3 regions of the Streptomyces sp. NPDC049879 genome follow, and region 1 is predicted to be linked to each of the others. Evidence: riboswitches for the same ligand, from Rfam matches in the RefSeq annotation. Region 1 holds a riboswitch; each other region holds the start of a gene.
The links. A riboswitch is a leader RNA that binds a small molecule or an ion and turns the genes downstream of it on or off. The one in region 1 is predicted to bind thiamine pyrophosphate.
Positions count from the first base shown of each region.

Region 2: linked by a shared signal. The riboswitch ahead of ACIBPC_RS30170 (thiamine ABC transporter substrate binding subunit) and the one ahead of thiC (phosphomethylpyrimidine synthase ThiC) in region 1 are both predicted to bind thiamine pyrophosphate.
Region 3: linked by a shared signal. The riboswitch ahead of thiO (glycine oxidase ThiO) and the one ahead of thiC (phosphomethylpyrimidine synthase ThiC) in region 1 are both predicted to bind thiamine pyrophosphate.

Region 1 covers NZ_JBITKT010000002.1:360,921-371,151, forward strand. Annotated here, with positions in the region: gene ACIBPC_RS08565 (cupin domain-containing protein) at 44-361, shown strand; gene ACIBPC_RS08570 (DUF5326 family protein) at 524-739, shown strand; gene ACIBPC_RS08575 (YibE/F family protein) at 702-2,027, opposite strand; TPP riboswitch at 2,102-2,213, shown strand; gene thiC (phosphomethylpyrimidine synthase ThiC) at 2,205-3,842, shown strand; gene ACIBPC_RS08585 (ArsR family transcriptional regulator) at 4,020-4,556, shown strand; gene ACIBPC_RS08590 (M23 family metallopeptidase) at 4,579-5,394, shown strand; gene ACIBPC_RS08595 (TetR/AcrR family transcriptional regulator C-terminal domain-containing protein) at 5,366-6,058, opposite strand; gene ACIBPC_RS08600 (MFS transporter) at 6,115-7,554, shown strand; gene ACIBPC_RS08605 (cupin domain-containing protein) at 7,551-7,940, shown strand; gene ACIBPC_RS08610 (SDR family NAD(P)-dependent oxidoreductase) at 7,994-8,740, opposite strand; gene pip (prolyl aminopeptidase) at 8,824-9,765, opposite strand; gene ACIBPC_RS08620 (MarR family winged helix-turn-helix transcriptional regulator) at 9,835-10,231, shown strand, end outside.
Region 2 covers NZ_JBITKT010000012.1:81,513-91,743, reverse strand. Annotated here, with positions in the region: gene rpsB (30S ribosomal protein S2) at 1-439, shown strand, start outside; gene tsf (translation elongation factor Ts) at 565-1,401, shown strand; gene pyrH (UMP kinase) at 1,599-2,336, shown strand; gene frr (ribosome recycling factor) at 2,370-2,927, shown strand; gene ACIBPC_RS30180 (phosphatidate cytidylyltransferase) at 2,994-3,950, shown strand; gene rlmN (23S rRNA (adenine(2503)-C(2))-methyltransferase RlmN) at 3,984-5,093, shown strand; TPP riboswitch at 5,128-5,233, shown strand; gene ACIBPC_RS30170 (thiamine ABC transporter substrate binding subunit) at 5,270-6,355, shown strand; gene ACIBPC_RS30165 (ABC transporter permease) at 6,331-8,001, shown strand; gene ACIBPC_RS30160 (ABC transporter ATP-binding protein) at 7,998-9,047, shown strand; gene ACIBPC_RS30155 (class I SAM-dependent DNA methyltransferase) at 9,055-9,708, opposite strand; gene ACIBPC_RS30150 (glycoside hydrolase family 10 protein) at 9,831-10,231, shown strand, end outside.
Region 3 covers NZ_JBITKT010000001.1:1,184,018-1,194,248, forward strand. Annotated here, with positions in the region: gene pknB (Stk1 family PASTA domain-containing Ser/Thr kinase) at 1-1,067, opposite strand, end outside; gene ACIBPC_RS05550 (hypothetical protein) at 1,162-2,301, opposite strand; gene ACIBPC_RS05555 (thiazole synthase) at 2,375-3,211, opposite strand; gene thiS (sulfur carrier protein ThiS) at 3,216-3,443, opposite strand; gene thiO (glycine oxidase ThiO) at 3,440-4,609, opposite strand; TPP riboswitch at 4,600-4,711, opposite strand; gene ACIBPC_RS05570 (DUF1996 domain-containing protein) at 4,944-5,849, shown strand; gene ACIBPC_RS05575 (DUF305 domain-containing protein) at 5,894-6,511, shown strand; gene ACIBPC_RS05580 (family 16 glycosylhydrolase) at 6,672-8,006, shown strand; gene ACIBPC_RS05585 (LacI family DNA-binding transcriptional regulator) at 8,089-9,186, opposite strand; gene ACIBPC_RS05590 (NAD(P)/FAD-dependent oxidoreductase) at 9,246-10,231, shown strand, end outside.

The sequences.
Region 1 (10,231 bases):
GATCGTTTCAGATGGCACGGGCGGCGCAAGGGGTGGCGGAGCGATGAAGGAATTCCGGCTGGATCAGCTGGAGGCCGAACGGATGGCGCACGACGGCGCGTACCTCCGCTTCCTGAACGAGCGCACGATGTCGGCGGGACTCTACGCGCTGGACGCCGGGCAGCAGGACGGACAGCGCCCCCAGCGCCAGGACGTCGTGAACTTCGTCCTCAGCGGCCGGGCCTCCCTCACGGTCGGCGAGGAGACCACGACCGTGGCGCGCGGCAGCGTGGTGTTCGTCCCGGCCGGGGTGCAGGCGCGGTTCCACCACATCACCGAGGACATCCGCGTGATGGTGGTCTTCTCGCCGCCGGAGGGCTGAGCGCGGCGTGCGCGTCCCGGGGTCTCAGGGTCACGTCAGGGGACGGTCAGGGGCAGACGGGGGCTTCCCGCCCTCCCGTCCGCCGGTGGGCGGACCTAAGCTCGGACACGTCGGAGCGCGCATGTACCGATACCGACGCTGTCGAACAGGAGCCCCGGAGAAATGAAGGAAGCGTTCAAGACCCTGCCATGGTGGGTGCGGTGGATCGCCATCCCCGCCATCGCCCTGGTCGTATTCGGCGGCATTCTGATCACGGTGCTCGCATGGGTCGTCGGGCTGCTGTTCCGTGTGCTGCTGTTCGCCGCGCTGGTGGCGCTCCTGATCTTCGTCGTCAGGAAGGTCACCTCCTCCTCTTCCTCCTCCGGTGGCGGCTGGTAGCCGTCCCGCCGCCGCCCGCCTGCGCGGGCAGCGCGGCCGCGGCCGGTGCCGACGGCGGCCGGTCGGCGTTCACCACGAGCGCCGCCAGCAGCGTCGTCACCGGCACCGAGGCCACCAGGCCGATCGACCCCACCAGGGTCCGCACGATCTCCTCGGACACCAGCTCGCTGAACGCGACGCTGCTCACACCGGCCCTGGCGATCATGAACAGCAGCAGCAGCGGCAGGGCCGCGCCCGCGTACGCCAGCACCAGGGTGTTCACCACCGACGCGATGTGGTCGCGGCCGATCCGCATGCCGGAGCGGTAGAGGGTGAGCCAGCCCGCCGACGGGTCGGCCTGCTTCAGCTCCCACACGACCGACGTCTGCGTGACGGTGACGTCGTCCAGCACGCCGAGCGAGCCGATCAGGATGCCCGCCAGCAGCAGGCCGCGCACCTCGATGCCCGGGTAGAGGCTGTGGACGAGGCCGGTCTGCTCGTCGGTGTTGCCGGTCAGGTGCGCCCAGCCGATGAACAGCGAGCCGAGCGCGCCGATGAGCAGCAGCGACACGAGCGTGCCGAGGACGGCGACGGACGTGCGCGCGTTCACCCCGTGCGTCAGGTAGAGGGTGGTCAGCATGATCACGCTGCCGCCGATCACCGCCACGACCAGGGGATTCGAGCCGTGGAGGATCGCGGGCAGGATGAAGAGGGTCAGCACCGCGAAGCTCACGCCGAGCCCGACGAGCGCCAGCAGCCCGCGCAGCCGCCCGACCACCACGACGGCGAGCGCGAAGATGGCGGCGAGCAGCAGGATCGGCAGCTGCCGGTCCACGTCGCGGACGCTGTACTGGAGTTCCTCGGGGGCGTCGGGCGCGTAGGCGACGACGACCTCCTGGCCGACGTCGTACCGCTGCGTCGCGTCGGGGGGCACGACCTCGGTGAACGTGCGTCCGGCGTCCGGGCCGCTGGTGACCTCGACGGTGGCCCGTTCGCACTCGCCGGGGTTGCCCCGCGGCACCTGCACGCCCAGCTCCTCGCACGGGGTCTCGGTGACCTCGGTGACGCGCGCCTGCTCGGTCTGCTGGTCGAAGCCGACGCCCGTGTGCCCGTCCTGCTCCGGTGTCCCGCCGGGCCACAGCAGCACGAGCCCCGCGGCCATGACGGCGGCGAACGGGATCAGCACCGCCGCTATCACCTTGCGCAGCCGTGCCGAGACGGGCGCGGCGGGGCCGTGCTGGTGCCCGTGCGCGTGCCCGTGCGCCGGGGGGTGCGGGGGGCCCGGGGGTTGGTCGTCGAGTCGGCTCACGCTCCGATCATCGCGTAAGAATCACGGCGCCCTGTTCAGCACACCCCGGCGCGGGCTAGCGTGGGACCGCTGACCAAGCACATCGCGGGAGCTCCGGGCACGGGGCTGAGAGGGCGCTGCAGCCGCGCCGACCGCCGAACCTGTTACCGGGTAATGCCGGCGTAGGGAGTGGGTCGAATGACCTCGCACGACACACGCACGTCCGACGTGTCCGCCATCGGATCACACAAGGGATATCTCACCGGTTCGCGCCCCGATCTGCGGGTGCCGGTGCGCCGCGTGCACCTGACCGACGGGACCGACGTCACGCTGTACGACACCTCGGGGCCGTACACGGACCCGGAGGTCGAGACCGACGTCCGCCGCGGCCTGCCGCCGCTGCGCGGCGCGTGGATCGAGGAGCGGCGGGCCGACGGGACGCCCGCGGTCACGCAGCTGGCGTACGCCAGGCGCGGGGAGATCACCCCCGAGATGGAGTACGTGGCGCTCAGGGAGAACCGTTCACCCGCCTTCGTGCGCGACGAGATCGCGGCGGGCCGGGCCGTCCTGCCGGTGAACGTGAACCACCCGGAGTCCGAGCCGATGATCATCGGGAAGAACTTCCTGGTGAAGGTGAACGCCAACATCGGCAACTCCGCCGTCACCTCGTCCGTGGACGAGGAGGTGGAGAAGATGACGTGGGCGACCCGGTGGGGCGCCGACACGATCATGGACCTGTCCACGGGCCGCGACATCCACCGGACACGCGAGTGGATTCTACGCAACTCGCCCGTACCGGTGGGAACCGTGCCGATCTACCAGGCGTTGGAGAAGGTGAACGGCAGGGCGGAGGAGCTGACATGGGAGATCTACCGCGACACGGTGGTCGAGCAGGCGGAGCAGGGCGTCGACTACATGACGGTCCACGCGGGCGTTCTGCTGCGATACGTACCGCTGACCGCGCGGCGTAAGACGGGCATCGTCTCGCGCGGCGGCTCGATCATGGCCGCCTGGTGCCTGGCGCACCACCAGGAGAGCTTCCTCTACACGCACTTCGAGGAGCTGTGCGAGATCCTGCGCGCGTACGACGTCACGTTCTCCCTGGGTGACGGACTGCGCCCCGGGTCCATCGCGGACGCCAACGACGAGGCGCAGTTCGCCGAGCTGCGCACGCTGGGCGAGCTGAACGCGATCGCCAAGGCGCACGACGTGCAGACCATGATCGAGGGCCCCGGGCACGTCCCGATGCACAAGATCAAGGAGAACATCGACCTCCAGCAGGAGATCTGCGACGAGGCGCCGTTCTACACGCTCGGGCCGCTCACGACGGACGTCGCGCCCGCGTACGACCACATCACATCGGGCATCGGCGCGGCGATGATCGCGTGGTGGGGCACGGCGATGCTCTGCTACGTCACGCCGAAGGAGCACCTCGGCCTGCCGAACCGGGACGACGTGAAGACCGGCGTCATCACGTACAAGATCGCCGCGCACGCCGCCGACCTCGCCAAGGGGCATCCGGGCGCCCAGGCTTGGGACGACGCCCTGTCCGACGCGCGCTTCGAGTTCCGCTGGGAGGACCAGTTCAACCTGGCGCTCGACCCGGACACGGCCCGCGCGTTCCACGACGAGACGCTCCCCGCCGAACCGGCGAAGACGGCGCACTTCTGCTCGATGTGCGGCCCGAAGTTCTGCTCGATGAAGATCTCGCAGGACATCAGGCGCGAACACGGGGGCACGCTCGCCGAGATGACGGAGGCGGAGGCCGGGATGGCCGAGAAGTCCGCCGAGTTCGCCCGCTCCGGCAACCGCGTCTACCTGCCGCTGACGGACTGAGCCGACCCCCGCTCCGTCCCGGTCCGGCGGTCGCTCCCGCCGGACCGGGACGCGGTGTCCTACCAGCCGGTCGTCGCCGACCGCCGCGTTCGTGTCCCTGAGGGAGGCCAGGGGGCTGTGGTGATGCCGGATCGGCCGCCGTTTTACAAAGACTACGTAGTTACGTAGTCTCTCGCCATGGACCTGGACGAGCGCGTCGCCGCGCTGGAACGGCGTGTGGCGGAGCTGGAGCGCCGGGACGCGCCGTCCCCGCAGGCGCCCGGGGACGGCGGAGCGGAGGGGACCCCGCCGTCCCGGGACCCCTTCTGGGCGCTGGAGGCGCTCAAGTCCCTGATGGCCGACGACCCCGAGACGCCCGACGGCGGCGTGCTGTTCACCGGCGCCGTCCGGCTGCCCACGGACGAGCACGTCGAGTGGCAGTGGGGCCGGACGACGGGCGACCTGCTGGCGGCCGAATGGACGGACACCGCCGACGTGTTCGCGGCGCTCGGGCACCCCGTACGGCTGCGGCTGCTCCGCGAGATCCTCGCCGGGCGGCGGACCGTCGCCGAGCTGACCGCCCTGGAAGGGCTCGGCACCAGCGGCCAGATCTACCATCACCTGCGGCTGCTGACGACCGCCGGCTGGCTGCACGCGGCGGCCAGAGGACGGCACGAGGTGCCGCCGCAGCGGGTCGTTCCCCTGCTCGTGGTCCTCTCCGCCGCGCTGTCCTGAGCAAGGCAAGGAGCACCGGACGATGCACGCCCTGACACGCATACTCGCCGGCCTGGGCCAGACGCTGTGGTGGGCGTTCATCGTCCTCGCGGTGGCCGACACCTTCGCCGACGCCCCCGCCCTCGAACCGGTCACCTGGGCCGCGCTGGTCCTGGCCGTCCTGCTGCCGCCCCTGGCGCGGAAGCTGGTGCCCGGGCCGGCCACCGCACCGGAGCCCGTGGAGGTCGCCCCGCCGGTCACCGGCACGTGGTCCGCGCTGAACAGCCCGGCGGACAAGGTCCCCAGCCACGGCACCCGGGCGCTCGGGCAGGCGTACGCGATCGACATCGTCGCCGAGCGGGACGACCGGCCCCGCCCGTCGTTCGGCTGGTGGCCACCGACGCGCCGGAACGCCGCCTTCCCCGCGTACGGCGAGCCGCTGTACGCGGTGGCGGACGCGACCGTCGTCCGCGCCGGGCACCGCCGCCGCGACCACCTCAGCCGCAACTCGTGGCCCGCCATGGCGTACCTGCTGGCCGAAGGCCTGGTCCGCACCCTCGGCGGCCCGTACTGGATCGTCGGCAACCACGTCCTGCTCGACCTCGGCGACGGCACCTACGCCCTGTACGCCCACCTGCGGCGCGGCTCCCTGGCCGTCCGGCCGGGCGAGCGCGTCCGCGCGGGGCAGCTCCTCGCGCGCTGCGGCAACTCGGGCAACTCCACCGAGCCCCACCTGCACTTCCAGCTGATGGACTCCGCCGACCTGCGCCTCGCGCGCGGCATCCCCTTCCGCTGGCGCGGCATCGGCGTCCCGGCGGCGCGCGAACGCTTCACCGCCCCCGGACCGGCCGCCCGCTGACCCCGCCGGCGAGCAGGCCGTCCACCAGGGCGGCGAGGCCCTCCGCGTAGGTGTCCTCGGCGGTCAGCGGCAGCCAGCGCTCCGCCACCGAGGCGAGGCGGGGCAGCTCGCCCGGGTCGACGGCGGCGAAGGCGCGCTCCCGGTACGTGTCGCCCCCCGCCGCGCGCCGCCCGGCCGCCGCCGTCCGCACGACGATCTCCCCGGCCGTGTAGTACCAGATCGCGCGGTAGCCGCGTACGGCCTGCTCGGGCGAGAGCCCGGCGGCGACCAGGCCGTCGATGATCTGCTCGACGAACCACAGCGCGGAGGCGGACATCAGGTCGTCGGCGGTCAGGACCTCGACGATCCAGGGGCAGGCGGCGAGCGCGCCGTGGATCGCGTCCGCGGCGGCGACCACGCGGTCGCGCGGCGCGGCGGGCATGTCGGGGCGGCGCAGCTCGCGGGCGGCGTAGTCGTCCAGCAGGAGGACGAGCAGTTCGTCCTTGTCGCGGACGTGGTGGTAGAGCGCCATCGGCGTGCTGCCGATCTCCTTGGCCAGCCGGCGCATGGTCAGCCGGTCCACGCCCTCCTCGTCGACGATCCGGCGTGCCGTCCCGACGACCTCGTCGCGGGAGATGCGCGGGGGGCGGCCGGGCGTTCTGCGGGGTTCGGACGGTGGCGGCATGCCCTCATGATCCCCCCGGCATCGACAGCGGCGGACTCCCGGGCTATTTTTTATACATGTATAGAAACGCAAGAGGGCGCCCCGGCGCGGTGCTGGCCGCCGCGGCCGTCGCCCAGTTCGTCTTCGCACTCGACATGTCGGTCGTCAACGTCGCCCTGCCCGCGATCCGCGCCACGCTCGGCTTCGGGCCGCTCGGCCTGTCGTGGGTCGTCCACGCCTACGCCCTCGCGTTCGGCGGCTTCCTGCTGCTCGGCGGCCGCGCCTGCGACCTGTACGGGAAGCGCCGCGTCTTCGTCGGCGGCCTGGCCGTCTTCGGCGTGTGCTCGCTGGCGGGCGGGCTCGCGCAGGCGCCCTGGCAGCTGGTCGCGGCGCGCGCCGGGCAGGGCCTCGGGGCCGCCGCGGCCGCCCCCGCCGCGCTCGCGCTGCTGACCACGACCTTCCCCGAGGGCCCCCGGCGCGTCCGCGCGCTCGGGGTGTGGAGCGCCGTCAACGCGGCGGGCGGCGCGCTCGGCGTCCTGGCGGGCGGGCTGCTGACCGAGTACGCGGGCTGGCGGTGGGTGATGCTCGTCAACCTGCCCGTCGTCGCGGCGGCCCTCGCGCTGACCGCCGCCGGTGTGCCCGCCGACGCGCGGCACGGCGCGCGGGAGCGGATGGACGTGCTCGGGGCCGTCCTCGCGACCGGCGGAACGGGGCTGCTGGTGTTCGGCGTCGTGCGCACCGACGCCGAGGGCTGGGGCTCGGCGGTCACGTGGGCGACGCTCGCCGCCGCGGCCGTACTGCTCGCCGCCTTCGTCCTCGCCGAGTCGCGGTCGTCCACGCCGCTGCTGCGCCTCGGGCTGCTGCGGAGCCGCTGGGTCGCGGGGGCCAACGTGCTGGTGTTCCTCGCCGCGGCCGGGCAGTTCACGGCGTTCTGGTTCGTGTCCCTCTACATGCAGCAGGTCCTCGGCATGGGCGCCGCGGCGACGGGCCTGGCGTTCCTGCCGTTCTCCGCGGCCATGGTCGCGGGCACCTTCGCCGCCATCCGCGTCACGTCCGTCCGCGGCCCGCGCGCGCCGCTCGTGCCCGGCGCCCTGCTGGCCGCCGCCGGTCTGCTGTGGTTCGCGGCCATCAGTCCGGACGGCGGCTTCCTGACGGACGTGCTCGGCCCGTCCGTCGTCACCGGCGCGGGCGCGGGGCTGGTCCTGGCGCCGGTCGCCGCCGCCGCGACCACCGGCGTCGCGGCCCGGGAGGCGGGCATGGCGTCCGGCCTCCTCAACAGCTCGCGCCAGCTGGGCGGCTGCGTCGGCCTCGCCGTGCTCGCCACCGTCGCCGCGCACCGCACCGGCGCGGCCACGGGGCCCGGCGCGCTCAACGACGGCTACGCGCTCGGCCTCGCTGCCGCCGCCGCGCTGTTCGTGGTCGCGGCGGCCGTGGCGGTCGCCGTACTGCCCCGGCGCCACCGGGACGGCGGGACCGCCGCCCCTTCGGAGAAACAACTGGAAGGAATCCCCTCATGACCACACCGCCCTTCGACCTCTTCGCCTCGGCGCTGCGCTTCCACCCCGACGGCGGCGTCCACGCCGCCGAGCGCCGCATGACGGGCGACGGCTCCGACGCATGGCAGCTCGCCGCGTTCCGCGTGGCGACCGACGCCGATGTCCACGCCGACCACTGGGAGATGCACCCGGACGCGGACGAGGCGGTGTGCTGCCTGCGCGGCGGCGTGCGCCTCCACTTCAGGGGAACGGGCGACGGCGACGCCGGGGAGACGGTGCGGCTGCGCGCGGGGGAGGGCGTGGTCGTCCCCCGGGGCCGCTGGCACCGCATCGGACTGGACGAGCCGAGCGAGCTGATGTCGGTCACGCGCCGCGACGGCACCCGGCTGGAGGAGCGCGCCTCCTGAACCGCGTACGGCCCGGCGGGAGAGACCGCCGGGCCATGCGGGGGGCGCGGGTGTCAGATGGTGAAGCCGCCGTCCGCGTGCAGCGTCGCGCCGGTGATGTACGCGGCCGAGGCGGACGCGACGAACGCCACCGTGCTCGCGACCTCGTCCGGCGTCCCGAACCGTCCCAGGGCCGTGAACCCGTTGATCGTCGCCGCGTTCGGCCCGTCCGCCGGGTTGAGGTCCGTGTCGGTCGCGCCGGGGCTGACGAGGTTGACGGTGATCCCCCGCGGCCCGAGGTCGCGGGCCAGGCCCTTGGTCATGCCGGTGAGCGCCGACTTGCTCAGCGCGTACAGCGTGAAGCCGGGGAAGACGGTGCGCTCGGCCACGTTGCTGCCGATGCTGATGATCCGCCCGCCCTCGGCCATGTGCCGCGCGGCGGCGCGTGAGGCGAGGTAGGGGGTGCGGATGTTCGCCGCGACCGTCGCCTCGAACGCGGCGGCGTCCAGGTCCGCCAGGTCGCCGACCGGGAACGCGGCCGCGTTGTTCACCAGGATGTCCAGGCGGCCCGTGTGCTCGACCGCCGCCGCCACGGCGCGCTCGCCCGCGTCCGGGTCGGCGCTGTCCACCTGGACGGCGAACGCGCGCCGCCCGAGCCGCTCGATCTCTCCCACGACAGCCTGCGCGCTGTCCTTGTCCCTGAGGTAGGTGACGACGACGTCCGCGCCGCCGTCCGCCAGGCGCAGCGCCACCGCCGCGCCGATGCCTCGTCCGCCACCGGTCACCAGGGCCGTACGGCCCGCGAATTCGTTCTCCTTCATGCGGACGATCCTGCTGGCGCGCGCCGCCCGGCACCGGCGACGGCCGGACATCGCGTTCCCGGCGCGATGTCCGTAAACCGCTGTCAACCGCGCTCGGCGAACTCCGCGAGGGCCGCGGAGACATACGCGCGGCTCTCCTCGTTCCCCAGGTGCCCCGCTCCCTCCGTGACGAGGAGCCGCGCGTCCGGCCACGCCTTCGCCAGCTCCCACGCCGTCCCCAGCGGCCCGCCCATGTCGAACCGCCCGTGCACCAGGACGCCGGGGATGCCCGCCAGCCGGTGCGCGTCCCGCAGCAGCGCGCCCTCCTCCAGCCACGCGCCGTGCGAGAAGTAGTGCGTGCAGACGCGGACGAGCGCGACGCGGTCGGCGGGCGGACGGCCGCCGAACGGCGCCGGGCCGCCCGCCGCCGTCTCGCCCGACAGCACCGCGTCCTCCCACGCGCACCAGTCGGCCACCGCCCTGGCGCGCACCGCCTCGTCCGGGTCCTCCAGCAGCCGCGCGTACGCCCCCACCACGTCGCCGTCGCGCGGGGTGCCGGGCGCGCCCGCGAGGAAGCGGTCCCACGCCTCGGGGTAGAAGCGGCCGACGCCCCGGTAGAGCCAGTCGATCTCGGAGCGCCGGGTCGTCGTGACGCTGGCGATGACGATCTCGGAGACGCGCTCGGGGTGCTCCTCGGCGTACGCGAGGATCAGCGTGGAGCCCCAGGAGCCGCCGTAGAGCAGCCAGCGGTCGATGCCGAGGTGCGCGCGGAGGCGTTCCATGTCGGCGATCAGGTGGGCCGTGGTGTTGTGCCGCATGTCGGTGGCGGGGTCGCTCGCGTGGGGGGTGCTGCGTCCCGAGCCGCGCTGGTCGAAGAGGACGACGCGGTAGCGGTCCAGGTCGAAGCGGCGGAGTCCGGCGGGGTTGTGGCCCGAGCCGGGGCCGCCGTGGACGACGGCGGCGGGCTTGCCGGCCGGATTGCCGTGGACCTCCCAGTACATGTGGTTGCCGTCGCCCACGTCGAGCATGCCGCTGGTCCCGCCCATGTGTCCGCTCCTTCTGCCCGTGCCATATCGTGACAGCGCTTATATAACAGCACTGTTAGAATAGCGCGCATGACCGCCCCGCCCCCCGGCCCCGCCACGGGCCCGGCCTTCCTCGGCACCCGGCTGCGGCTCCTCCTCGACACGCTGGAGCGCGACGTGGAGGCCGTCTACGCCGACCTCGGCCTGCCGGGCTTCCGCCCGCGCCACGCCCCCGTCGTCCGCGCCCTCGCCGCGGCCGGCGACCTGCCGATCCGGGACGTGGCCCGCGCGACCGGCGTCACGCACTCGGCGGCCAGCCAGACCGTCGCGCAGATGGCGCGGGACGGCCTGGTCACCCTCGTACCCGGCGACGACGCGCGCCAGCGCATCGTGCGGCTGACCCCGCGCGCCGAGGCGCTGCTGCCCCGGCTCGGCGCCGAGTGGGACGCGACGGCCCGCGCCGCGGCCGAGCTGGACGCCGAACTGC
Region 2 (10,231 bases), on a different contig from region 1:
CTGGATCGTGGACACCAAGAAGGAGCACATCGCGGTCGGCGAGGCCCGCAAGCTCAACATCCCGGTCGTCGCGATCCTGGACACCAACTGCGACCCCGACGAGGTCGACTACAAGATCCCGGGCAACGACGACGCGATCCGCTCCGTCACCCTGCTGACCCGTGTGATCGCCGACGCCGTCGCCGAGGGCCTGATCTCCCGCTCCGGTGTCGCCACCGAGGCCAAGGAGGGCGAGAAGCCCGCCGGCGAGCCGCTGCCCGAGTGGGAGCGCGAGCTGCTCGAGCGCGGCGAGGAGAAGCAGGCCGGCGAGCAGCCGGCCGCTGCCGAGGCCCCCGCTGCCGAGGCCCCGGCCGCCGAGGCGCCCGCCGCCGAGGCCGCCGCCCCGGCGGCCGAGGAGGCCCAGGCCCCCGCCGAGCAGGCTCCCGCCGAGCAGGCCTGACGCGGAACAGAGCGACGGCCGGGCGTACGGCGGCGGCGGGCGGACCACTCCGCCCGCCCCCCCGTGCGCCCGGCCGAGCGAGTGCCAAGCGATCCGATCGACTTCCGGAAGAGAATCCAGTAACCATGGCGAACTTCACCGCCGCCGACGTCAAGAAGCTCCGTGAGCTGTCCGGCGCCGGCATGATGGACTGCAAGAAGGCGCTCGACGAGGCCGAGGGCGACGTCGACAAGGCCGTCGAGATCCTGCGCGTCAAGGGCCAGAAGGGCGTGGCCAAGCGCGAGAGCCGCACCGCCGAGAACGGCGCGGTCGTCGTGCGCCTCGCCGAGGACAGCACCCGCGGCGCCCTGGTCGAGCTGAAGTGCGAGACGGACTTCGTCGCCAAGGGCGAGAAGTTCCAGGTCGTGGCCGAGGCCATCGCGGAGCACGTCTTCGCCACCGCCCCCGCCGACCTCGGCGCGCTGCTCGCCTCCGAGATCGAGCCCGGCAAGTCCGTGCAGACCTACGTGGACGAGGCGAACGCGTCGCTGGGCGAGAAGATCGTCCTCGACCGCTTCGCGCAGTTCTCCGGCGCCTACGTCGCCTCCTACCTGCACCGCACCAGCCCCGACCTGCCGCCGCAGGTCGGCGTCCTGGTCGAGCTGGACCAGGAGAACGCGCAGGCCGCCAAGGACGTCGCGCAGCACATCGCCGCCTTCGCCCCCGGCTTCCTGAGCCGCGAGGACATCCCGGCCGAGACGGTGGAGAACGAGCGCCGCATCGCCGAGGCCACCGCGCGCGAGGAGGGCAAGCCCGAGGGCGCCCTGCCGAAGATCGTCGAGGGCCGGGTGAACGGCTTCTTCAAGGAGAACGTCCTCCTCGACCAGCCCTTCGCCAAGGACAACAAGAAGACGGTGGGCAAGGTCCTGACCGAGGCCGGTGTGACGCTCAAGGGCTTCGCCCGCTTCCGCGTCGGCGCCTGACCCCGCCGCCTCGCGCCGCCGCGCCGTCGGCGACGGAACGGACTCCGCCCGGCTATTGTCGGGCGGAAGTCCGTCGGGCCGCAGGCTGTGCACCGGCCGGGACGACCGTAGTTGTGACGAGGAGGCCACCGCACGGACGGAACCGCACACGGAACCGCCGGCAGTGGCCTCCTTGGTGTGTGCCCGAGGAGAGTGCCATGAACCAGGACGACAAACCGCGGCGTTTTCTGCTGAAGCTGTCGGGAGAGGCCTTCGCGGGCGGCGGCGGGCTCGGTGTCGACCCCGACATCGTCCACACGATGGCGCGGGAGATCGCCGCCGTCGTACGGGACGGCGCGCAGATCGCGATCGTCATCGGCGGCGGCAACTTCTTCCGCGGCGCCGAGCTGCAGCAGCGCGGCATGGACCGGGCGCGCTCCGACTACATGGGCATGCTCGGCACCGTGATGAACTGCCTCGCACTCCAGGACTTCCTGGAGAAGGAGGGCATCGACTCCCGCGTCCAGACCGCCATCACGATGGGCCAGGTCGCCGAGCCGTACATCCCGCTGCGGGCCGTGCGGCACCTGGAGAAGGGCCGGGTCGTCATCTTCGGCGCCGGTATGGGCATGCCCTACTTCTCCACCGACACCACCGCCGCCCAGCGCGCCCTGGAGATCCACGCCGAGGCGCTGCTGATGGGAAAGAACGGGGTGGACGGGGTCTACGACTCCGACCCCGCGAAGAACGCCGACGCCGTCAGGTTCGACGCCCTGGACTACGGCGAGGTGATCACACGCGACCTGCGGGTCGCCGACTCGACCGCCATCACCCTGTGCCGGGACAACCAGTTGCCCATCCTGGTGTTCGAGCTGCTCACGGAAGGCAATATCGCCCGTGCGGTAAAGGGTGAGAAGATCGGCACACTCGTCAACAGCCAGGGCCGCCGGGCCTGAGCAGCCTCCCACACACCGAACCAGGAGCACGTGGTGATCGAAGAAGCCCTCCTCGAGGCCGAGGAGAAGATGGAGAAGGCCGTAGGCGTCGCCAAGGACGACCTGGCCGCGATCCGTACCGGCCGTGCGCACCCGGCGATGTTCAACAAGATCGTTGCCGAGTACTACGGCACCAAGACGCCGATCCAGCAGCTCGCCTCCTTCTCCGTGCCGGAGGCGCGGATGGCGGTGGTGACCCCGTTCGACAAGTCGGCGCTGCGCAACATCGAGCAGGCCATCCGCGACTCGGACCTCGGCGTCAACCCGACGAACGACGGCCACATCATCCGCGTCGTCTTCCCCGAGCTGACGGAGGAGCGGCGCCGCGAGTACATCAAGGTGGCCCGCACCAAGGGCGAGGACGCCAAGATCTCCATCCGCGGCGTCCGCCGCAAGGCGAAGGAGACCATCGACAAGGCCGTCAAGGACGGCGAGGTCGGTGAGGACGAGGGGCGCCGCGGCGAGAAGGAGCTGGACGACACCACCGCGAAGTACGTCGCCCAGGTGGACGAGCTGCTGAAGCACAAGGAAGCCGAGCTGCTCGAAGTCTGACCCCGACGACCGGCCGGGTGCGGCCCGGCCGGCGCCCGCACAGTGAGGACGAGGACGCACCCTCCCGTGAACGATTCATCCTGGGGACCGCCCCGGGCCACCGGTTACGTCGCGCAGCCCCAGGCCGCGCCGCCCGCCCCGGCGGGTCCCGCGCGCGAACCGGTCCCGGCGGCGCAGACTCGGCCTATGACGGAGCAGCAGCCCAGGAAGCGCGCGGGCCGTGACCTGCGTGCGGCGGTCGGGGTCGGGCTCGGCCTCGGGGCGGTGGTGGTCGCCGCGCTTTTCGTCTACAAGCCGGTCTTCGTCGGCGTCATAGCGGTGGCCGTCGTCGTCGGCCTGTGGGAACTCTCCACACGGTTCGCCGAGCGCAAGGACATCCACGTGCCGCTCCCGCCGCTGGCGGTGGGCGGCGCGGCCATGGTCGTGGCCGGCTACCTCGGCGGGTCCGAGGGCGCGTGGATCGCGATGGCGCTGACGGGTGTGGCCGTCCTGGTGTGGCGGATGCTCCGGCCGCCGGACAACTACCTGCGGGACGTGACGGCCGGGGTGTTCGTCGCGCTGTACGTGCCGTTCATGGCGACGTTCGTGGCGCTGATACTGAGCGCGGACGACGGTTCGTGGCGCGTGCTGACGTTCCTGCTGCTGACGGTGATCAGCGACACCGGCGCGTACGCGGTGGGCTGGCGCTTCGGGCGGCACAAGCTGGCGCCGCGCATCAGCCCAGGCAAGACGCGTGAGGGCCTGGCGGGCGCGGTGGCGTTCGCGATGACGGCCGGCGCGGTCGTCATGCCGCTGCTGATCGACGGCGGGACGTGGTGGCAGGGGCTGGTGCTCGGCCTCGGCGTCTCGGTCAGCGCGACCCTGGGCGATCTGGGGGAGTCGATGATCAAACGGGACCTGGGCATCAAGGACATGGGGTCCCTGCTGCCGGGGCACGGCGGGATCATGGACCGGCTCGACTCGATACTGCCCACGGCGCCCGTCGTGTGGCTGCTGTTCCTCGCCTTCGTCGGCGCGGGCTGAGCCGGCCGGGCGATCTGCGACACTGGCAGGACCATGCCTGCACCTGGAGAGCTCACGTTCATCGCGCCGCGCGGCGCCAAGAAGCCGCCGCGGCACCTCGCCGACCTCACGCCCGAGGAGCGCCGCGAGGCGGTCGTGGCGCTGGGCGAGAAGCCGTTCCGCGCACAGCAGTTGTCGCGGCACTACTTCGGCCGCTGGACCGCCGACCCGGCGGAGTGGACGGACGTGCCCGCCGCGGCGCGCGGGCGGCTCGCGGAGGCGCTGCTGCCGCCGCTGATGACCGAGGTGCGGCACATCGAGTGCGACGAGGGCGCCACCCGCAAGACGCTGTGGCGCCTGCACGACGGCACGCTGGTCGAGTCGGTGCTGATGCGCTACCCGGACCGGGTCACCATGTGCGTCTCGTCGCAGGCCGGGTGCGGGATGAACTGCCCGTTCTGCGCCACCGGGCAGGCGGGGCTCGACCGCAACCTGTCGACCGCCGAGATCGTCCACCAGATCGTGGACGGCATGCGGGCGCTGCGCGACGGCGACGTGCCGGGCGGCCCGGCGCGGCTGTCGAACATCGTCTTCATGGGCATGGGCGAGCCGCTGGCCAACTACCGCCGCGTGACCGGCGCGATCCGCCGCCTGACGGACGAGGCGCCGCACGGCGTGGGCCTGTCGCAGCGCGGGATCACCGTCTCGACGGTGGGCCTGGTCCCGGCCATGCGCCGCTTCGCCGACGAGGGCTTCTCCTGCCGGCTCGCGGTGTCGCTGCACGCGCCGGACGACGAGCTGCGCGACACCCTGGTGCCGGTCAACACGCGCTGGAAGGTCCGCGAGGTCCTCGACGCGGCCTGGGACTACTCGGACAAGTCCGGCCGCCGCGTCTCCATCGAGTACGCGCTGATCAGGGACATCAACGACCAGGCGTGGCGCGCCGACCGGCTGGGCCGGCTGCTCAAGGGGCGCGGCGCGCACGTGAACCTGATCCCGCTGAACCCGACGCCCGGCTCGAAGTGGACGGCGTCGCGCCCGGAGGACGAGCGGGCGTTCGTCGCCGCGCTGGAGGCGCACGGCGTGCCGGTGACGGTGCGGGACACCCGGGGCCAGGAGATCGACGGGGCCTGCGGGCAGCTGGCGGCGACGGAGCGGGTCTGACCGGCGGCTGTTATCGTTGGCCAGTAATTTTTCATCTTTCCGACAGGGGAGCGCTCGCAGCGCTGAGAGTGCGGCAACGGCCGCAGACCCTCGAACCTCGCCCGGGTCATGCCGGGTAGGAAGTTCGGAACCACTCTCGTGCTGCCCGCGCGCGCCCGCGCGAAGAAGGCGGCACCATGAAGCGCACCGCGACACTGGGCATATGCGGTCTCGCCCTCGCCCTCGGCCTGGTCACCGCCTGCGGCAGCGGCGACGACGGCGGCGACGAGGCGGGCGGCGGTGACGGCGGCGGCTCGCGCGAGGTGACGCTGGTCACGCACGACTCGTTCCTCGTCTCCGACGACGTCCTCGCCCGCTTCGAGGAGGAGTCGGGCTACCGCGTGAACGTCCTGCGCGGCGGCGACGCGGGCGTGGTCGTCAACCAGGCGGTGCTCTCGCGGGGCAACCCGCAGGGCGACGTGCTGTTCGGCGTGGACAACACGCTGCTGTCCCGCGCGCTGGACGAGGACGTGTTCGAGCCGTACGAGGCGGCGGGCCTGGACGCGATACCGGCTGAGTTGCGCCTCGACGACGAGAACCGCGTCACGCCCGTGGACACCGGCGACATCTGCGTCAACTACGACCGCGCGTGGTTCGCCGAGGAGGGCATCGACCCGCCCGAGACGTTCGCCGACCTGACCGACCCCGCCTACCGCGACCTGCTCGTGGTGGAGAACGCCGCGACGTCCTCGCCCGGCCTCGGCTTCCTCCTGGCGACCGTCGCCACCTTCGGCGAGGACGGCTGGCAGGACTGGTGGCAGCAGCTCGCCGACAACGGCGTCGAGGTCGTGGACGGCTGGGAGCAGGCGTACAACGAGCGGTTCTCCGGCTCGGGACAGGGCGGTGACCGGCCGCTGGTCGTCTCCTACGCCTCCAGCCCGCCCGCCGGGGTGGTCTACGGCGGCGAGGAGCGGCCGGACGAGGCGCCGACCGGCGTGTCCACGGGGACCTGCTTCCGGCAGGTCGAGTTCGCCGGGCTGCTGGCGGGTGCCGAGAACCCCGAGGGGGGCCGGGCGCTGCTCGACTTCCTGATCGGCAGGGACTTCCAGGAGGACATGCCGCTGCAGATGTTCGTCTCGCCGGTGCTGCCCGACGCGGCGCTGCCCGAGGAGTACACGCGGTACGGCGTCACCGTCGACGATCCGGTGACGATGGACCCGGCGGAGATCGCCGAGGGCCGTGACGGCTGGATCGACGAGTGGACCTCGCTGGTCGTCAGGTGACCGGCCGGGCCACCGCCGTACGGCTCGCGCTGCTCGCGGGGCCCGTCGCGTTCCTCGCCGTCTTCTTCCTGTATCCCGTGACCGCGATCGTGGGGCAGGGGCTGCGGGAGGACGGCGCCTGGCACCTCGGGCGTGTGGGCGAGGTGCTGGGCGACGGGGACACCGCCGGAATCCTGTGGTTCACGGTCTGGCAGGCCGCCGCGTCCACGCTGCTGACGCTGGCCGTGGGGCTGCCCGCGGCGTGGGTGTTCGCCCGGCTGCGGTTCCCCGGGCGGCGGGTGCTGCACGCGGCGGTGACCGTGCCGTTCGTGCTGCCGACCGTGGTGACCGGTGCGGCGTTCCTCGCGCTGGTGGGGCGCGGCGGGCTGCTCGACGACTGGTGGGGCGTGCGCCTGGACGAGTCGGTGTGGGCCATCCTGCTGGCGCACGCGTCGCTGAACTTCGCGGTGGTGGTGCGCATCGTCGGCGGGCTGTGGTCGCAGCTCGACCCGCGCCAGGAGGAGGCGGCGCGCATGCTGGGCGCCACGCGGCGCGCGGCGTGGCTGCGGGTCACGCTGCCCGCGCTGACCCCGGCGGTGGCGTCGGCGGCCGTGATGGTGTTCCTGTTCACCTTCACGTCCTTCGGTGTGGTCCAGATCCTGGGCGGGCCGCGCAACGGGACGCTTGAGGTCGAGATCTACCGGCAGACCGCGCAGCTGCTCGACCTGCCGACCGCCGCCGTGCTCACCCTCCTCCAGTTCGCCCTGGTCGCCGTACTGCTGGGCGTGCAGGCGCTGCTCACCCGCAGGACGGAGTCCGCGCTGAGTCTCGTGGACCCGGCGACGACCGCCCGCCGCCCGCGCGGCGCCGCGGAACGCGTCACGCTGGGCGCCGTCCTCACGGTCATCGCGCTGCTGCTGCTCCTCCCGCTCGGCGTGCTGCTCGAACGGTCCCTGTCCGTGCCCGGCGGGGGCTACGGCTTCGGCAACTACAGCTCGCTGTTCACCACCGAAGGCGGCACGTTCGTCACCGCCCCCTGGTCCGCCGTCGGCACCTCGCTGCGCTACGCCGCCGTCGCCACGGCCATCGCCGTCGTCGTCGGCGCGCTCGCCGCCACCGCCCTCGCCAGGCGCGGCGGCGGCAGCCTGCTGCGCGGCTTCGACGCGCTGCTGATGCTGCCGCTCGGCACCTCCGCCGTGACGGTCGGCTTCGGCTTCCTCATCACGCTGGACGAACCGCCCCTCGACCTGCGGTCGTCCTGGCTGCTCGTCCCCCTGGCGCAGGCGCTGGTCGGCGTGCCCTTCGTCGTCCGCGTCCTGCTGCCGGTGCTGCGCGCCGTGGACGACCGGCTGCGGCAGGCCGCCGCCGTGCTGGGCGCGTCCCCCGCCCGGGTGTGGCGCGAGGTGGACGTGCCCCTCGTACGGCGCGCGGTGCTCGTCGCGGCGGGCTTCGCGTTCGCCGTGTCCCTGGGCGAGTTCGGCGCGACCGTCTTCATCGCCCGCGCCGACAACCCCACCCTCCCGGTCGCCGTCGCCCGGCTGCTCAGCCGCCCCGGCGCCCTCAACTACGGGCAGGCGATGGCCCTCAGCGCCGTCCTGATGCTGATATGCACCGTCACACTGCTCGCCCTCGAACGCCTGCGTCCCGCCGAGAGGACGACGCCATGACCGCCTCGCACCCGCTGCTCGACGTGGACGGGGTCACCGTCGCGTACGGCGGCCGCGCCGTCTCCCGCACCGCGCTCCAGGACGTGCGCCTCACCGTCGCCGAGCACGAGACGGTGTGCGTCCTCGGCCCGAGCGGCAGCGGCAAGTCCACGCTGCTGCGCGCCGTCGCGGGCCTCACCGGCGTCGCCGCCGGGACGATCCGCCTGGCCGGGCAGGACCAGGCGGGCGTGCCCGCGCACCGGCGCGGGGTCGGCCTGATGTTCCAGGACCACCAGCTGTTCCCGCAGCGCGACGTCGGCGGGAACATCGCGTTCGGCCTGCGCATGCACAAGGTGCCCCGCCGCGAGGCCGAGCGCCGCGTCGCCGAACTGCTCGACCTGGTCGGCCTGCCGGGCGCGCAGCGCCGCGCGGTCGGCTCGCTGTCGGGCGGCGAGCAGCAGCGGGTGGCCCTCGCCCGCGCGCTGGCGCCCAGGCCGCGGCTGCTGATGCTGGACGAGCCGCTCGGCCAGCTCGACCGCGACCTGCGGGACCGGCTCGTCGTGGAGCTGCGGCAGCTCTTCCGCGACCTGGGGACGACGGTGCTGGCCGTCACGCACGACCAGGCCGAGGCGTTCGCGCTGGCCGACCGCGTGGTGATCACCCGGGCGGGGCGCATCGCGCAGACCGGCACGCCGGTCGAGGTGTGGCGGCGGCCCGCCGACGCGTTCGTGGCGCGCTTCCTGGGCTTCCGCAACGTGGCGGACGCGGTGGTGCGCGACGGCGCCGCCGCGACGCCGTGGGGGCCCGTCCCCGTGCCGCCGGGCACATCCGGCGGCGAACGGCGGCTGCTGGTGCGGCCGTCGGGGGTGCGCGTGGGCGCCCCTGGCGGGGAGCGGCGCGCGCTGGTGAAGGCGCGCAGCTTCCGGGGCGACCACGTCCTGGTGCTGCTTGAGTGCGGGGACGGGACGCCGCTTGAGGCGTCCTGCCCGCTGCGGGACGCGCCGGAGGAGGGCGCGGAGGTGGGGTACGCCTTCGACGCGGCCGAGGTCGTCGTCCTGCCCGGCTGACCCCGGCTCAGGCGTCCGCGCGGCGGCGCGCGGTCACGACGGCCTGCGGCGACCGTTCCACCGCGTCGGCCGCCCGCAGCAGCCGCGACACGGGCGCGAAGCCCGCCGCCGCGAGCGTCTCCTCGACGTACTCCAGCGGCAGCCGCGGGTACGCGAGGTCCACGGCGTGCCCGAACACCTCGTCCAGGCGCACCGGCTCCGGCCGCACCTGGAACGCCAGCTGCACCAGCCCGCCCGGCGCCAGCACGCGGCGGAACTCGGCGAACGCCGCCGGCAGTTCCCCCGGCGGCAGGTGGATCACCGAATACCACGCCGTGATGCCCGCCAGGCCGCCGTCCGGCAGGTCGAGCGCCGTCATCGACCCCTCCGCGAACCGCAGCCCGGGGAACCACTCCCGCGCCACCGCCAGCATCCCCGGCGAGAGGTCCACCCCGGACACGTCCAGGCCGAGACCGTGCAGGTACGCCGTGATCCGCCCGAAGCCGCAGCCCACGTCGAGGACGGGCCCGCCGCCCTCCGCCGCGACCAGTTCCGCGAACGTGGCGAGCAGCGCGCGGTCGAACGGCTTGTGGTCCAGCTCGTCACGGAACCGGTCGGCGTACTCCGGCGCGATCGCGTCGTAGGCCGCCCGCGTCGCGCCCAGGTGGTCGGGTCGTGTCATGGCGCGGGACTCTAGCCCACGCACCCCAACTGTCGCGCGCGAGACGGAAGTTTTCATCTGTACGCCCTTCCGGCGGCGACGTATGTTGTCGCGACGACGTCACCTTCCCCGAAGGGGTCCGTATGCGCCGCACCCTCCGTGTCCGCCCCGCCGCGTCCGCCCTCCTGGCCTGCCTCACCCTGCTGTTCGGCCTCCTCACCGCCGCCCCCGCCACCGCCGCCCCCTCCGCCGACCGCCTCCCCGAACAGTGGCGCAGCTACTGGGTGGACGGCTTCAACGAGGGCATCTACACCCCGGCGCAGGTGGAGCGCCTGATCGACGACGCCCTGGCCGTCAACGCCAACGCGCTGATCGTGCAGACCGCCCGCCGCTACGACTGCTTCTGCAACAACGCGCTCTACCCCCGTACGGACGCTGCCATCGACCCCGCCCCCTACGACCCGCTGGCCGAGGTGATCGAACGTGCCCACGCCGCCGGTCTCCAGGTCCACGCCTGGGTGAACGTCAACACCCTCTGGAACAG
Region 3 (10,231 bases), on a different contig from region 1:
AGGACCGCCGCGACGATCACCGACACGCGGCCGCGCCGTGACAGCCGGCGCCACGGGCCGCCGGGCGGCGGCGGGTCGAACAGCTCGGTGCGGTCCGTCCCGTCACCGCCACCCGCACCGGCCGGGCGCGGCACGATCCGCGTGCTGTCCTCGGGGCCCGCCGCCGCGCCGTCCGGCTCCGGCTCGCGGTGCCCCGGCGGGACGGCGTCCAACTGCGCGTCGGACAGCGCCGCGCGCGCCATCCGCACCAGGACCAGCAGCGCCGCCGCGTCCGCCGGGCGGGCCAGCGGGTCGCGCGCGGCGGCCGTGGCGACCAGCCCGTCGAGCCCCTCGGCCAGCCCGGGGACGCGCTCGGACGGCGGGGGCACGTCCTCGTGCACGTGGGCGTACAGCACGCGGGCGGGGGAGTCGCCGGTGTGGGGCTTGGCGCCGGTCAGCGCCTCGTACAGCAGGACGCCGCACGCGTACACGTCGGACCGCGCGGTCACCGCGCCGCCCTCGATCTGCTCCGGCGCCAGGTAGGACGCCGTGCCGAGCAGCCCCTCCGTGGTGGCGGACGTGTGCGCGTCCACGCCCCTGACCAGCCCGAAGTCCGCCACCTTGACGCGGCCGTCGTCGCCGATCAGCACGTTCTCCGGCTTCATGTCCCGGTGGACGAGGCCCGCGACGTGCGCGGCGGCGAGGCCCGCGAGCATCGGCTCGACGATGTCGAGCGCCGCGCGGGGCTGGAGCGCGCCGTGCCCGCGCAGGACGTCCCGCAGCGTGCACCCGGCGACGTACTCCATGGCCAGGAAGACGTACGCGCCGTCCCTGCCCTGGTCCAGGACGCCGACGACATTGGGGTGGTCGAGCCGCGCGACGGCCTTGGCCTCGCGGATGAACCGCTCGACGAACGCGGCGTCCGCCGCGAGGGACGGATGCATCACCTTCAGCGCGAGGACGCGGTCGAGCCGGGTGTCGAACCCCCGGTAGACCGTGGCCATGCCACCCGCCGCGATCCGCTCGTCCACCCGGTAGCGGGCGTCGAGGAGCTGTCCGATCAGCGGGTCGTGAAGTGTGGTGTCCACGACGCCCCAGTCTACGAGCCGCCCGAACGGCCCCCGCCCGTCACCGCGTACACGGGGCCGTACCGGAACGGAACGGTGACGAACCGCGCGGCCGTCACTCCCCGAGGGTCAGCCCCAGCGCCGTTCGCGCGTCCCACTCCTCGTCGATGCCGATCCGGTCGTACGCCGCCACCACCGCCGCCTCGAACGCCTCCTGGCTGTCCGCCGCCGCCGCGTCGTCCCAGGCGGACGCCCCGGCCTCCCGCGCCGCGACCAGCGCCTCGACGGCGGGCGCCGCCGGGGCCGACCACTCGGAGGCGGCGAGCGCCGCACCGTCCGCCACCACCGCCTCGCCCATCTCCCGGGCCCACGCGCGCTGGGCGGACAGGCCGTCCCCGGGGACCGGCTGGTCCCAGATCTCCGCCTCCAGCGGGCCGGTCGCGTCCAGATAGGCCAGCTGCTCGGCGTCGAAGTCCGCGCGGTCGCCCCGCAGCGGGGCGGTCAGCATGTCGCCGGTGCCGAGCTCCAGGGTGCACAGCACGTCCTCCCGCCCGCCGGACGTGACCCGGTCCGTGTAGAAGAACAGGGCGGCGTCGAGCGGCACTTCCCAGAAGTCCACGACGTAGGGGCCGACGAGCGGCAGGCACGCGCCGACCGTCTCGGTGTCGCTCCGTCCGCCGTCCACGGGCACCGCGACCGTGCCGACGACCTCGGCCATGTGCGGGACGTCGCAGGCGCGGCGGGTCACCTCCAGGTCGACGTCGCCGGTCTCCCCGGCGGGCAGCGACGCGTCGAAGCAGTCACCCGCGACCAGGTCGTCCAGCAGCACCGTCTCGCCCGTGCCGCGGGCCGTCACCCCGTCGCGCGAGGGCCGGTCGAACGCCGCCGCCGGTATCGCCACCGCGAGCACGGCGATCAGCCCGCCGGTCACGGCGATCGCCGCGACCGCCTGCCCCCGCCCGGTCCTGTCGCCCCGCTCGCCCCTGACCAGCGCCAGGACACCGAGCAGCAGGCCGAGCGGGAACGCCGGCAGGCTCAGGCAGAGGGCGATCAGCCCCAGGTCCGTGCCCCGCCGTACCGGCGGCTGCCATCCGTACGCGAAGGAGGGGGCGGCCGGGAAGGGAGCGGAAGGAGAGGAAGGAGGGGAGGGGAGAGGAGGAGGGAAGTAAGGGGAAGGGGGCGCGGCGCCGGGAGCGCCGGTGACCGGCGGCGCGGGTCTGTCGGGGTCGGACGGCGGAGGCGGAGCAGTGGACATACGGGTCCCCCCAGGGAGCGATGCGCGGTGCACCCGGCACATCACTCTCGGCCAGGTGCACCGGATCGTATATCTAGGAGGAGAACGCCGGACGCTCGGGATCGAGCGCGGCCATCCCGTCCACCGGCGAGGAGGCGTACGCGAAGTGCCGCCTGGGGATACGGCCCGCCAGCCGGGCCAGTCTGCCCGCCTCCACCGCGTGCCGCATCGCCCGCGCCATCGCCACCGGGCGCTGCGCCCGGGTGACCGCCGACGCGAGCATCACGCCCGCGCAGCCCAGTTCCATGGCGAGGGCCGCGTCGGAAGCCGTGCCCGCGCCCGCGTCGAGGATCACCGGGACGCGGGCGCGCTCCGTGATCAGCGCGAAGTTGTGCGGGTTGCGGATGCCGAGCCCCGAGCCGATGGGGGAGCCGAGCGGCATGACGGCCGCGCAGCCGATCTCCTCCAGCTGACGGGCGACGACCGGGTCGTCGTTCGTGTAGGGCAGGACGGTGAAGCCGTCGTCCACCAGGGTCTCGGCGGCCTCCAGGGTCGCCACCGGGTCGGGCAGCAGCGTCCGTTCGTCCGCGATGACCTCCAGCTTCACCAGGTCGGTGCCCAGCGCCTCGCGCGCAAGACGCGCCGTCAGCACGGCCTCGCCCGCCGTGAAGCACCCTGCCGTGTTCGGCAGCGGGGGGATGCCGAGGTCGCGCAGCACGGAGAGGACCGAGCCGCGCGTGTTCGGGTCGAGGCGGCGCATCGCGACGGTCGTCAGCCCCGTGCCCGAGGCGGCGAGCGCGTCGCGCAGGACGGTGAGGCTCGGCGCGCCGCCCGTGCCCATGATCAGCCGGGACTCCAGCCGCAGCGGGCCGAGGACCAGCGGCTCGTCCGGTGTCGCGCCGGGTGTCGTGTCCGGGGTGGGGTCGGACATGGGGTCAGCCTCCCTGTACGGCGGTCAGTACCTCGATCCGGTCGCCGTCCGCCAGGGCCGTGACCGGCCACCGGCCGCGCGGGACCACGGCCTCGTTGACGGCGGCGGCGATGCCGGACGGCGCCCGGCTCAGCTCGCCGACGACGGCGGCGAGCGTCGTGCCGGGGGCGTACGCGCGTGCCTCCCCGTTCACCCACAGCGTGATGCCGCCGGTGGCCTCGCGGCCGGTCATACGGGTACCTCCCGGTGGTCGTGGTCGAAGCGCCGCGCGCCGAACGGGCGGGCCTCGGCGGGCAGTTCGCCGGTGGTGAGCGCTTCGGCGAGGGCGTCGCCCGTGACCGGCGCGAGCAGCACGCCGTTGCGGCCGTGGCCGGTCGCCAGGTGCAGTCCGGGCAGGGCGGTCGGGCCGAGGAGCGGGGCGTTGTCCGGGCTCACGGGCCGCAGCCCGGCGCGTGCCTCGGCCAGCGGCAGCTCGGTCAGTCCCGGCAGCAGCTCGTGCGCGTCGCGCAGCAGCCCGTAGACCCCGCCCGCCGTCACCTCCGTGTCCATGCCGCGCTCCTCGACCGTCGCGCCGAGCACCAGCTCGCCGCTGCGGCGCGGCACCAGGTACACCTGCTCGCCGCGCACGACCGCGCGGACCGTCCGCGACAGGAACGGCTGCCGCGTGTCCGGCATGCGCAGCCGCAGGACCTGCCCCTTCACCGGCCGCACCGGCACCGCCACCTCGGGCGGCAGCCCCGCCAGATCGCCGCTGCGGCAGCCGCCCGCCAGGACCGTCCGCTCGGCCGCGAGCCGCGTGCCGTCGGCGAGGACGACGCCGGTGGCGCGGTCGCCCGAGACGGTGAGCCGGGCGGCGTCCGAGCGGTGCAGCGCCACCCCGGCCCGTTCGCACGCCGTCAGCAGCGCCGCCACGAGCAGGCGCGGATCGGCCTGGTGGTCGCCGTCCACGCGCACGCCGCCGCGTACGCCGGGCGCGAGCATCGGTTCGAGGCGGCGGCACTCGCGGCCCGTCAGCCACTGCGTGTCCAGGCCGCAGCGCTCCTGGAGGAGCCGCAGCTCCCGCAACTGGGCGCGGTCGTCGGCGTCGAGCGCCACCTGGAGCGTGCCGCGGGCGCGGTGGCCGACGTCCGCGCCCGCCGCGTCCACCAGTTCGGCGGCGAAGGCGGGCCAGCGGGCGGCCGAGGCGAGGTTGAGGTCGAGCAGCGCCTCCTCGCCGTGGTGCAGCTCGGTGACGGCCGCGAGCATCCCGGCCGCGACCAGCGCCGCCCCGCCGCCCGGCCGCGCGTCCGCGACGGCGGTCCGCAGGCCGCGCCCCGCCGCCCGCCAGGCCGTCACCAGCCCGATGACGCCGCCGCCGACGACCACCGCGTCGTACGCCGTGGGTGCGCGCGTGTCCACGCGACTCCTCCCTTCGCCGGAATGACCCGGATCAGGTTCGTACGGTCGGAGGCCGCCCGCCTCCCTCTCAGCCCGGTGCGCCGGACTCCCGTGGGTGTTTACGCTCGGCCGCCAGCGTAGTACGCCGGGGCCGCGCGCGGCGGGCGGGGGACGGGCCCCGGGGCGGTCCCGGCGGCGTCCCGGCCCCATGTCCGGGAAATGACAGGCGAGTTCCGGGAATGTGCGGGACTCCTTGACGCTCTCTTGGGGCGCTCTTAGTGTCCGGCCTCAGAGAGCGCTCTCTGACGGCCGCGCGCCCAGCGCGGAAGTCACCCCCCACTCGTAAGGAGAGCCCGTGAACCTGACCCAAGTCCGGCGCCCGCCATGGCAGGCGTTCCTGGCCGTCCTCGCCGTGGCGGCCGTGGTCGCCTCGCAGCTGTTCACCGGATCGACGGGCCGCGCGGCCCAGAACGAGCAGTCGCAGGCGGCCGTCGGACCGAACGTCGTCCGCGTCGCCGAGTTCGTGGCCGAGTGCGAGTTCAGCCACCGGCGCCCCGACGACCCGATCATCTTCCCCGGCCTGCCGGGCGCGTCCCACTCGCACAGCTTCTTCGGGAGCACCGTGACGGACGCGTACACGAACCTGAGCGACCTCCTGGCCTCGGACAGCACCTGTGACCCGGCCATCGACCTGTCCTCCTACTGGGTGCCGACGCTGTTCGTCAACAACCAGCCGGTGGAGCCGCAGAGCGCGACGTTCTACTACCTCGGCGAGGGCGTCAACGACCAGACGATCGCCCGCACCCAGGCGCTGCCGCAGGGTCTGAAGATCGTGGCGGGCAACGCCACGGCCACCAGCCCCGTCGGCACCATCGCGCGCTGGTCGTGTCTGCACGCGGGGCACGTCAACCCGTCCCAGAACTTCGTCAACTGCCCCGCCGGCACGGCGCTGGAGTCGTACCTCGACTTCCCGCAGTGCTGGAACGGCCGTGACCTGGACTCCCCCGACCACAAGAGCCACATGGCCTACCCCGTGGGCGGCACCTGCCCCTCCACGCACCCGGTGGCCGTGCCCAAGCTCCGTCAGGTACTGCGCTACCCCGTGAACGGTGACCCGTCCGGCTTCCGCCTGGCATCAGGACCCGGATACACGATGCACGGAGACTTCTTCAACGCCTGGCCGACCGCGGAGATGGAACGGCGCGTGCGTGACTGCATCCGCCCGATCATCAAGTGCGGCGCGAACGGCTCTCCGTCCTGACCCGTCCGACCTGATCGTCCGACCACCGGAACCGGAGGCACCCCATGACGACCGCCGCCACAGCCCGTGTCCTGGCCGGCACCCTGCTGGCCGCCGTGCTCCTCGCGGGCTGCGGCGGCGGTTCGGACGGGGGTGACGGCGCCCCGGCGACGGAGCCCGCCACCGCCCCGCCCGCCTCCGCGTCGCCCAGCGCGACCGTGGCCGACGAGGACCGCGTCCTCAACTTCACGGACCTGGCCTGGGTCCAGCTGATGATCCCGCTGACCGACCAGGTGCGCCCGGTGCTCGACCTGGTGACGGAACGCGCCGCCGACCCGGCGTTCGGCGAGTTCGCGGCCGGGCTGGCCGCCGCGGGCGAGGAGGACCTCGCCACGCTGCACGGCCTCCTCGAAGCGGACGGCGTGCCGTACACGAACCCGCACGCCGGGCACAACATGCCGGGCATGGTGACCGAGGACGAACTCGCCGCCCTGGAGGCGACGGACGGCGAGGCGTTCGAGGAGCAGGCCCGCGCGCTCGTCAGGGAGTTCCTCGAACAGACCGTCACCGTCGCGGACGGCGAGCAGGACGCCGGGGAGGCCCCCGAGGCCGTCGCGCTCGCCGCCGACCTCGACGCGTCCGCCACCGCACTCCTCGACGAACTGACCGCGCTCGGCGGCTGACCGGGCCCCACCCCGCCCCGCCACGCGCCCCCCGCCCCCACAACTCCCCACATCCCCCCACCCCCACAAGCCTGTCCGCCCGCGGCCCCTCGTCGTGGCCGCCCGAACCCCACCACCCCCACTACCCCCACATCCCCCCACGGGAAGGAACAGCACCACCATGCACCTCATCCCCCCACGCACCGGACGGCGCCGAGGCCGCGTCGCCGGAGCGCTGACCGCCGCCTTCGCGTCGGTCGTGAGCCTCGTCGCCCTGGCGGGCCCCTCCTCGGCGGCCGCCGACGAGGTCCTGCTGTCGTACAACAAGCCCGCCCAGGCCTCCACGTCACAGAACGACGGGAGCTGCTGGGAGTGCACCCCGGCGCGCGCGTTCGACTACGACCCCGCCAGCCGCTGGGCCACCTCCGCCGAGACCGGCTGGACCGACCCCGGCTGGATCTCCGTGGACCTCGGCGCCAGCGCCGACATCAGCCGCGTCGTCCTCCAGTGGGACCCGGCGTACGCCCGCTCGTACCAGATCCAGGTGTCCGACGACAACGCCACCTGGACGACGATCCACGAGACGGCGAACGGCACCGGCTTCAAGGAGGACATCGCCGTCAGCGGCACCGGCCGCTACGTCCGGATGTACGGCACGCAGCGCTCCGGCCCGTACGGCTACTCCCTCTGGGAGTTCCAGGTCTACGGCACCGGCGGCGCGCCCGAGGCGCCCCCGGTCCCGCCGGACCCGGCCGACCCGCCCACCCTGGTGTGGAGCGACGAGTTCGAGGGCGCGGCCGGGAGCATCCCCGACCAGACCAAGTGGAGCGCCGACCCCGGCAACGGGCGCAACAACGAGCTGCAGATCTACACGGACAACCGCAACACGCTCCTGGACGGCAACGGCAACCTCGTCATCGAGTCGCGCCGCGAGGAGACCCCCGGTTCGTCCTGCCCCGCCGACCCGCTGAGCGGCAGCACCACCTGCCAGTACACGTCGGGCCGCATCAACACCTACAGCAAGTTCGACTTCACCTACGGCCGGGTCGAGGCCCGCATCCAGACCGCCACCACGCGCGGCATGTGGCCCGCGTTCTGGATGCTCGGCTCGGACTTCTACGACGAGGGCCGTCCGTGGCCGTACACCGGTGAGATCGACATCATGGAGCACATAGGCTCCGAGCCCAACACCGTCCACTCCACCCTGCACGCCCCGGCGTACAACGGCGGGAACGGCTACGGCTCGTCGTACGAACTGCCCACGCCCGCGGGCGCCGGCTTCCACGTCTACGCCGTGGAGTGGGACAGCCAGGGCATGGTCTTCACGGTGGACGACCAGGTGATCCACACCGTGGACCGCGAGGAGCTGGAGACGACGGTCGGGCCCTGGGTCTTCGACCACGACTTCTTCATCATCCTGAACACGGCCGTCGGCGGCGACTGGCCGGGACCGCCGGACGGTTCGACCGTCTTCCCGCAGCGCATGCTGGTGGACTACGTCCGCGTGTACCAGTGACCCATCCCGCCCCCGTCCCGCCCGGCTCCCCCCGGGCGGGGCGGGGGCGGCGCCGTGTGGTGCCAGGCGGGGTGAGGCGGCGTCAGGCGCTGCCGCGCACCACCAGGGCGGGACGGAACAGGACGGACGACGAGGGCCGTTCGGGCGCCGCGCCGTCACCCGCGTCATCCCCGTCGCCGCTTCCCCCGGCGATCTGCCGCAGCAGCAGCCGCGCCATCTCGGCGGCCATCTCCTCCACGGGCTGCCGCACCGTCGTCAGCGGCGGATCGGACGCCAGCGCCGAACTGCTGTCGTCGAAGCCGACCACCGCGACGTCCTCCGGCACCCGCTTCCCCAGCCGGTGCAGCATCGTCACCGCGCCCAGCGCCATCAGGTCGGACGCGACGAACACCCCGTCGAGATCCGGCCGCCGCGCCAGCAGCGCCCGTATCCCGTCACCGCCGCTCGCCTGCGTGAAGTCCCCCTCGGCGACGGCCACATCACGCAGCCCCCGCTCCTCAAGGGCCGTGCGGAAGCCCGCCAGCCGCTCCTGCGCCACCGGCATGTCCTGCGGCCCGGCGATCGTCCCCAGCCGCCGCCTGCCGATCGACGTCAGATGGTCCGCCGCGAGCCGCGCCCCCGCCACCTGGTCGGAGTCCACATAGGTCAGCGACGCCGTGGCCGCCGCCTGCGGGCGCCCCGCCAGCACGGCGGGCAGCGTCGTCCCCGCGAGCAGCCCCGGCAGCGGATCGGCCGCGTGCGACGAGATCAGCACCACGCCGTCCACGTGCCCCTGCTGGAGGTAGCCGAGCAGCTGCGCGCGCGACGCCTCGTCGTCCGCCAGCATCAGCACCACCTGCACGCCGCGCGGGCGCAGCACGTCGAGCAGCCCGCCCGCCACCCGGCCGAAGTACGGGTCGGTGAAGATGCGCCCGATGAACGGGCCCGTCACGTCGCGCTGTTCCTGCTCCGAGACGACGAGCGCCACCGAGTCCGTGCGCCGCGTCACCAGCGAACGGGCCGCGCGGTTGGGCACGTAGCGCGTCTGCGTGATGGCCTCCTCGACCAGCTTGCGCAGCCGGGGATCGACGGTCGCCTCACCGTTGATCACGCGGGAGACGGTCGCCCGGGACACCCCCGCGGCGCGCGCCACGTGTTCCAGCGTCACGGGTCGGGGCTGCGAGCGGTGGTCCGTCGTCACACCGCCCTTTATACCCTCGTCGTTGTGACGCCGGGCGGCGCCCTCGTAGGGTGGAGCGCGTGACGAAGCGCAGCGCCGTGATCGCCGGCGCGGGACTGGCCGGGGTGCAGACCGCCGTCGAACTGCGCGGACAGGGCTGGGACGGCGCCGTCACCCTCGTCGGCGCCGAGCCCCACGCGCCGTACGACCGCCCGCCGCTGTCCAAGGCCGTACTGCTCGGCACCGCCGACGGCGCGCCCCTCGACGTGGACCTCGCCGCGCTCGGCGTCGACGTCCACCTGGGCCGCACCGCCACCGCGCTGCGCCCGGACGACCGCGTGCTCGACACCGACGCGGGACCGCTGGAGTACGACGAACTGGTCATCGCCACCGGCGCCGACGCCGTCACCCTGCCCGGCACCACCGGCGTCCCCGGCGTGCACGTCCTGCGCACCCTGGACGACGCCCGCGCCCTGCGGCCCGTCCTGGAGGCCGGGGGCAGCGTCGTCGCGGTCGGCGCGGGCTGGATCGGCGCCGAGGCCGCCACCGCCGCCGCCAGGGCGGGCAGCCCCGTCACCGTCGTCGAGGCCGCGCCGCACGTCCTGGCCGGGGCGCTGCCGCCCGAGGTCACCGCGCCGATGCGCGCCTGGTACGAGGAGGCGGGCGTCACGCTCCTCACCGGCACGCCCGTGACCGGCGTGCGCGGCGGCGAGGTCGAGCTGGCGGACGGCACGGTCCTCGGCGCCGACGCCGTCCTCGTCGGCGTCGGCTCGCGGCCCGCCACCGGCTGGCTGCGCGGCTCCGGCGTCCCGCTCGCCGCCGACGGCTCGGTCGCCGCCGACGCCGCCCTGCGCGCCGGGGTCCCCGGCGTCCACGCGGTCGGCGACTGCGCGTCCTTCCCGTCCGCGCGCTACGGGCGGCGGCTGCTGGTCCACCACTGGGACAACGCGCTGAACGGCGCCCGCACCGCCGCCGCCGACATCCTCGGCCTGCCGGACGCGGTCTACGACCCGGTGCCGTACTTCTGGTCCGAGCAGTTCGACCGCTACGTGCAGTACGCCGGACG